2 regions of the Stenotrophomonas sp. Ker107b genome follow, and region 1 is predicted to be linked to the other one. Evidence: riboswitches for the same ligand, from Rfam matches in the RefSeq annotation. Region 1 holds a riboswitch; the other holds the start of a gene.
The links. Region 1 has a riboswitch for thiamine pyrophosphate ahead of thiC (phosphomethylpyrimidine synthase ThiC). Riboswitches for the same ligand answer to the same signal wherever they lie in the genome.
Positions count from the first base shown of each region.

Region 1 (3,359 bases):
CCCACGTGCTGCCCGAGAACGGCGACATGCGCAGGCTCATCGTCACCAGTGAATTGAGGTACGAGCCGATCGTCGTGGTGAACGTATCGAAGATGAAACCGGTCGGCCCCAGTACGAGGATCAGCGCGAGCAGCAACGCCGCCAGACCGAGATTGAAATTCGACAACCACTTGATGCCGCGGTGCACGCCACTGGTGGTGGAGGCCATGTACAGCACGAACGCCACCGCGATGATGGTCAGCTGCACCGGCACCGAGGCCTGGATACCGAACACGCGCTCAAGGCCGGCCGCGATCTGGATCGTGCCGAAGCCCAGCGTCGTGGCAACACCGATCGCCGTGGCGACCACGGCGGCGACGTTGACCACCGTGCCCATCCAGCCACGGTGATGCGCGCCGATGATCGGCTGCAGCAGATCGCTGATCAGCCCGCGGCCGTTGCGGTTGAACTGGAACCAGGCCATCGCCAGGCCGATCAGCGCATAGATCGCCCACGGATGCAGGCCCCAATGGAAGAACGCGTAGCGCATCGATGCGCGCGCCGCCTCCATGCTCTGCGGTGCCAGTCCTTCCGGTGGCTTCACGAAGTGCGAGATCGGTTCGGCCGCGCCCCAGAACACCAGGCCGATGCCCATGCCGGCGGCGAACAACATCGACATCCAGCTCGCATTGGAAAAATCAGGCTCGGCGTCCTCGCCGCCGATGCGCAGCGAACCGAAGCGGCCGAAGGCCAGGTACATCAGGAACGACAGCGTGATGAACACCACCAGCAGATACAGCCAGCCGGTACTGCGGATGATGGTGGACAGGCCGCTCTGGACGACCTCGTTGAAGGGGCCCGGCGCGAGGCCGGCGATCAGCACCAGCAGTGCGACCAGTGCGATGGAAATGCGGAACACCATGCAGGCGTGTCTCCGATCAGTAGGGGCGAGCCGAGGCTTGCAATCTCCAGCGGCACAACGGCAACGACTGGGGCGGATCAAGCCGGTCGAGGCCGGTCAGTACGGACGTCAATGGCGTCGAGCAGAGCGCGGTGTGCACGCAATCGGGAGGCTACCCCCTGACCGCACCGCATACCGCGCTGCAGCATGGTAGTGCATGGCGTGTCGGTGCTCTGTTCACATGCACAGGCCGATCACGTTGGCGTGCGGCTTGGCGGTGCGCCCGTGGGCGCCGCTTTGTGCTCTAATTCGCCCCGAAGCGGGGGTACCGCGGCCCAGTGGCCAAGGTTGAGACAGTCCCTTCGAACCTGATCCGGTTGATACCGGCGTAGGGAAGCTTCGCATCTGCAGATGCATTGCGCCGTAGGGCCACCGCGCCCGGAGACCGCCCGCGATCCGTCCGTCGAGCGCCGCCGTTTCGTCCCTCCCATGCGAATCCCTCGCATAGAACCGCACAGTCCCTGTGCGGGGATTGAACCTAGGACGATGCCTCGATGAACGCACAGCTCTCCGCCCTGCAGCAACAGGCCCAGCAACTCTCCGAATCGGTCACCCGGCCGATTCCCGGCTCGCACAAGATCCACGTGCAGGGCTCGCGCCCCGATCTGCAGGTGCCCATGCGCGAGATCACCCTGACCCGCACGCCCACCTTGTTCGGTGGCGAAGAGAACGCGCCGGTCACCGTGTACGACACCTCCGGCCCGTACACCGATCCGGCTGTCGCCATCGACCTCTCCGCCGGTCTGCCTGCGCTGCGCGCCGCCTGGGTAGCCGAGCGCGGCGATACCGAGGTGCTGGAAGGCCTGAGCTCGGCATTCGGCCGTTCGCGTGAGACCGATGCACGGCTCGATGCGGTGCGCTTCCCCGCGCGGTTGCAGCCACGCCGTGCGCGGGCAGGCGCCAACGTCACCCAGATGCACTACGCACGCCGCGGCATCATCACGCCGGAAATGGAGTTCGTGGCGATCCGCGAGAACCAGCGGCTCGATGCGATCGGCGACGCCGCACTGCTGAAGCAGCATCCCGGCGAGTCCTTCGGCGCCTCGATCCCCAGGATCATCACCCCCGAGTTCGTCCGCGATGAGATCGCGCGTGGCCGTGCCGTGCTGCCCAACAACATCAACCACCCGGAAAGCGAGCCGATGATCATCGGCCGCAACTTCCTGACCAAGATCAACGCCAACATCGGCAACAGCGCGGTGTCCTCGGGCATTGCCGAGGAGGTGGAAAAGCTCGTCTGGGCGATCCGCTGGGGCGGCGATACCGTGATGGACCTGTCCACCGGCAAGCACATCCATGAAACGCGCGAATGGATTCTGCGTAATTCGCCGGTGGCAATCGGGACGGTGCCGATCTACCAGGCGCTGGAGAAGGTTGATGGCCGTGCCGAGGAACTGAACTGGGCGATCTTCCGCGACACGCTGATCGAGCAGGCCGAGCAGGGCGTGGACTACTTCACCATCCACGCCGGGGTCCTGCTGCGTTACGTGCCGCTGACCGCCCGGCGCGTGACCGGCATCGTCTCGCGCGGTGGCTCGATCATGGCCAAGTGGTGCCTGGCGCATCACAAGGAGAACTTCCTCTACACGCACTTCGAGGACATCTGCGAGATCATGAAGGCCTACGACGTGACCTTCTCGCTGGGTGACGGCCTGCGCCCGGGCTGCATCGCCGATGCCAACGATGCCGCGCAGTTCGGCGAGCTGGAGACGCTGGGCGAGCTGACGAAGATCGCGTGGAAGCATGATGTGCAGACCATGATCGAAGGCCCCGGCCACGTGCCGATGCAGCTGATCAAGGAGAACATGGACAAGCAGCTGCGCGAGTGCGGTGAAGCCCCGTTCTACACGCTGGGCCCACTGACCACCGATATCGCGCCGGGCTACGACCACATCACCAGTGCGATCGGTGCGGCGATGATCGGCTGGTACGGCACCGCGATGCTCTGCTATGTCACCCCGAAGGAACACCTGGGCCTGCCCAATCGGCAGGACGTGCACGATGGCATCATGGCGTATCGCATTGCCGCGCACGCCTCGGACCTGGCCAAGGGCCACCCCGGCGCGCAGGTCCGCGACAACGCGTTGAGCAAGGCACGTTTCGAATTCCGCTGGGAGGACCAGTTTCACCTGGGGCTGGATCCGGAGAAGGCCAAGGAGTTCCATGACGAGACCCTGCCCAAGGACGCGCACAAGCTCGCCCACTTCTGCTCGATGTGCGGCCCGCACTTCTGTTCGATGAAGATCACCCAGGACGTGCGTGACTATGCGGCGGGGCAGGGCCTGGATGCACAGCAGGCCTTGGAGGCCGGCATGGCCGAGAAGTCCGCGCAGTTCCGCGACCTCGGCGCCGAGGTGTATCGCCAGGAGTGATGTGGCGGCCGGGGCAGTGCGCGCCGCCCCGGCCATCATCCGCCGCC
Region 1 is NZ_JBSPHX010000002.1:1,165,911-1,169,269, forward strand. It holds gene ACWV8V_RS14995 (BCCT family transporter) at 1-901, opposite strand, end outside; TPP riboswitch at 1,192-1,293, shown strand; gene thiC (phosphomethylpyrimidine synthase ThiC) at 1,435-3,312, shown strand.

Region 2 (3,359 bases), on a different contig from region 1:
GGGTGCTCGGGATGCTGGATTCCGGTGAAGTGCAGGCCAGTGGGCAGTTGCGTTGGCGCAGCGGCCAACTGATCGTAGACGACCTGCAGGCCGAGAACGAACGCCTGTCCTTGCAGGCGCGGCTGGATCTTCGTCATGCGCAGCGTCGCGGTGATCTGTATATACGCTGGGGCGTGCTGGGGGCCGGCATCGAGCTGCAAGGCGAGCAGCGCAAATGGCACCTTGCCGGCGCCCGCGACTGGTATGCCGAGCAACCGCGACTGCTGCCGGCCAAGCCGGCCGCCGCGAAGCAGGGCAACAGCACGCCCTGAGGGAGTAGACGGCTCCCCTCGGTGGGCCCGGCTTGGTATCCTCGCCGCGCCCACTGTCTGGTGACAGCGTGCCTTTTCGCCGTCATCGACCCGTTATCCCATGAGCAACAGCACCCACCGCGTCCAAGGCCTCAACAACGATGAGGTGGCCGCCGATTGGCCCGCCATCACCGACCGCGAGATCACTTGGCTGCGTGAGCGGTTTTCGCAGCTGGGCGAAGCGAGCCAGGTGCTGTGGCACAGCCCGCGGCCGATGTCTGCCGCCGCGATTGTCCAGAGCGAACGGGGCAGGGTGTTCGTCAAGCGCCACCATGGCAGCGTCCGCAGCGCAGCCGGCCTGACCGAAGAGCACCGTCTGCTCCAGCACCTGGCTGCCCAGGGCGTGCCGGTGGTCGAGGTGCTGCATGACCGCGACGGTGCAACGGCGGTCGAACATGAGGGCTGGACCTACGAGCTGCATACCGTGGGCCGCGGCCAGGACATTTATCGCGACGCGCCGTCCTGGACGTTGCTGACCGATACCGCGCAGGCGCGCGAGGCGGGCCGGATGCTGGCGCGACTGCACCGCGCGTCAGCCAGCTATCACGCACCCCAGCGCAGCACCCACCTGCTGGTCGCGCGCGATGATCTGCTCCGCGTCGTCGATCCGGTTGCCGCTATTCACGCCGGGCTGGGTGATCGCCCTGGATTGGCGGCCTACCTTGCGCGACAGGACTGGCAGGCCGATCTGCAGCGGGCGGTGCTGCCCTGGCACGCCGGGCTGGCTGAGCGCCTGCAGGCCGAGCCTCGCCTGTGGGCGCACAACGACTGGCATGTGTCCAATCTGCTCTGGCGTCAGGACGGCGATACGTACGTCGTCGAGACCGTGCTCGATGTTGGCCTTGCCTCACCGACCAGTGCCTTGTTCGACCTGGCCACCGCCATTGAACGCAACGCGGTGGCCTGGCTGGCGCTGGAGCGCGGCGAGGCGGCCGTGCGCGTGGATATCGCGCTGGCCCTGCTGGCCGGCTACCGCGAGATCGTGCCGCTGTCTGCCGAGCGCGTGCACCTGCTGGCCGATCTGCTGCCTGTCGTCCAGCTCGACTTCGCACTGTCGGAAGTGGAGTATTTCGAGGCCGTGACCCACTCGCCGGCCAATGCCGACGTGGCCTACCACACCTTTCTGCTCGGGCATGCTGACTGGTTCAGCACCCCGGCAGGGCAGGGCCTGCTGAAGGCGCTGCACGCCGCCGCCTGAGGGCAGGCTCGCAAATCCGTACGGTTTGTAGTGAAATAGTCACAGAAGCGGGGGTGCCTGGCGAAACCAGGCTGAGAGAGTCCCTTGGAACCTGATCCGGTTTGCACCGGCGTAGGGAGCTTTGAGCAGCAGGCATACCGCCGTGATGGGTCGGTGCGCGTGCGTGCCTTCGCTTCGTCTCCCCCAGCTGATGACGAATCGAATGAACCGTTGCTTCCGCCCTACGCTGTTGTCCGCCGCCCTCTGCGCCGCGCTGCCTCTTCATGCCAACGATCTCGCGGACGCGCCCGAGCGCTCGCCGACCGAGCTCGCCGCCGTGCGCGTGCAGGCGCATCAGCCGGCAGCTACCACCACGCAGACCAGCAGTTTCGGCGCGGGTGACTGGAAGAGCACCCCGGCCTCGGTGAACGTCCTGGATCGCGATCTGCTGGACAGCCGCCAGGTGCGCACGTTGTCCGAACTGGCCAGCAACGATGCCTCGCTGGGCGACAGCTACGCGCCGGTCGGTTACTACCAGAACATCGCGATCCGCGGCTTCCCGCTGGATACCGGTACCGGCTACCGTTTCAACGGCCTGTCCATCACCGGCGAGCAGCGCCTGGCGCTGGAGAACATCCAGTCGGTGGAGATCCTCAAGGGCGAGGCCGGCCTCGCCGCGGGCGTGATGGCACCGGGTGGGATCATCAACTACGTGGGCAAGCGCCCGGCCGAGGTGCGCAATGTCACCCTCGGCACGGATTCGGAAGGCTCGCGCTACACCGCGGTGGATCTCGGCCACTGGCTGTCGCCGCGTTTTGGCGTGCGTTTCAATGCCGCCTGGGAAGACAGCGATTCCTACATCGACCACGCCGACGGCCGCCGCAACTTCTATTCGCTGGCCACCGACTGGCTGATCGGCGAACGCGGCAAGCTGGAGGTGGATGCCAACTACCAGACCAGCGCGCAGCGCTCGGCCTCGGGCTATCAGCTGCTGGGCGCCACCGAGCTGCCGCGCGGCGTGGACCGCAAGCACATGCTGGGCTACCAGGCCTGGCAGCGGCCGGTCGGCATCGACAGCACCAACCTGACCGCGCTGCATACCTACGATTTCAGCCCGAGCTGGCAGTCGCGGGTATCGGCCAGCTACAGCCGCTCGGTGATCGACGACAACGTCGCCTTCGCCTACGGCTGCTACTACGCCGCCGGCTGCGCCGATGGCAGCGTGCCGGGCAACTACTTCGCGCCGAACGGCGACTACGACATCTACGATTACCGCAGCCCGGATGACACCCGCCGCAACCTCGAATTCCGTGGCGAACTGCGCGGCAGGTTCGCCACCGGCGATGTCCGGCACGAGCTGAGCGTGGGTGCGGACCGTTTCGAGCGCACCGTGGACAAGCGCCGCAACGTCAACGAGTACGTGGGCACCGCCAACATCCACGATGCACAGGTGCCGCAGTTTGAACCGTCGCCGCTGATGCCGGGCCCCTCCGCACGGCGTCTGGACAGCGCGCAGACCGCGGTGTTCGCACTGGACCGCATGAGCTTCGGCGACTGGCAGTGGCTGGCCGGTGGCCGCTTTGTCCGCCTGGACGAGCGCGCCTATGACAAGCGTGGCAACCCCGAGCGCCACAGCCGCCTGTCGCGCTTCCTGCCGCAGACCGCGCTGGTCTGGAAGGCCACCGATGAGCTCAATGCCTATGTCAGCTACGTGCGGGGCATTTCGCTCGGCCAGGAAGCGCCGTTCTGGACCTCCAACGAAGGCACGTTCCTGCCCGCGGTGCTGTCGCGCCAGACCGAAGTGGGCGTCAAGTATGTGCGCAGCGATGCGC
Region 2 is NZ_JBSPHX010000001.1:1,562,571-1,565,929, reverse strand. It holds gene ACWV8V_RS07135 (hypothetical protein) at 1-311, shown strand, start outside; gene ACWV8V_RS07130 (phosphotransferase enzyme family protein) at 412-1,548, shown strand; TPP riboswitch at 1,588-1,683, shown strand; gene ACWV8V_RS07125 (TonB-dependent siderophore receptor) at 1,751-3,359, shown strand, end outside.
Region 2: linked by a shared signal. The riboswitch ahead of ACWV8V_RS07125 (TonB-dependent siderophore receptor) and the one ahead of thiC (phosphomethylpyrimidine synthase ThiC) in region 1 are both predicted to bind thiamine pyrophosphate.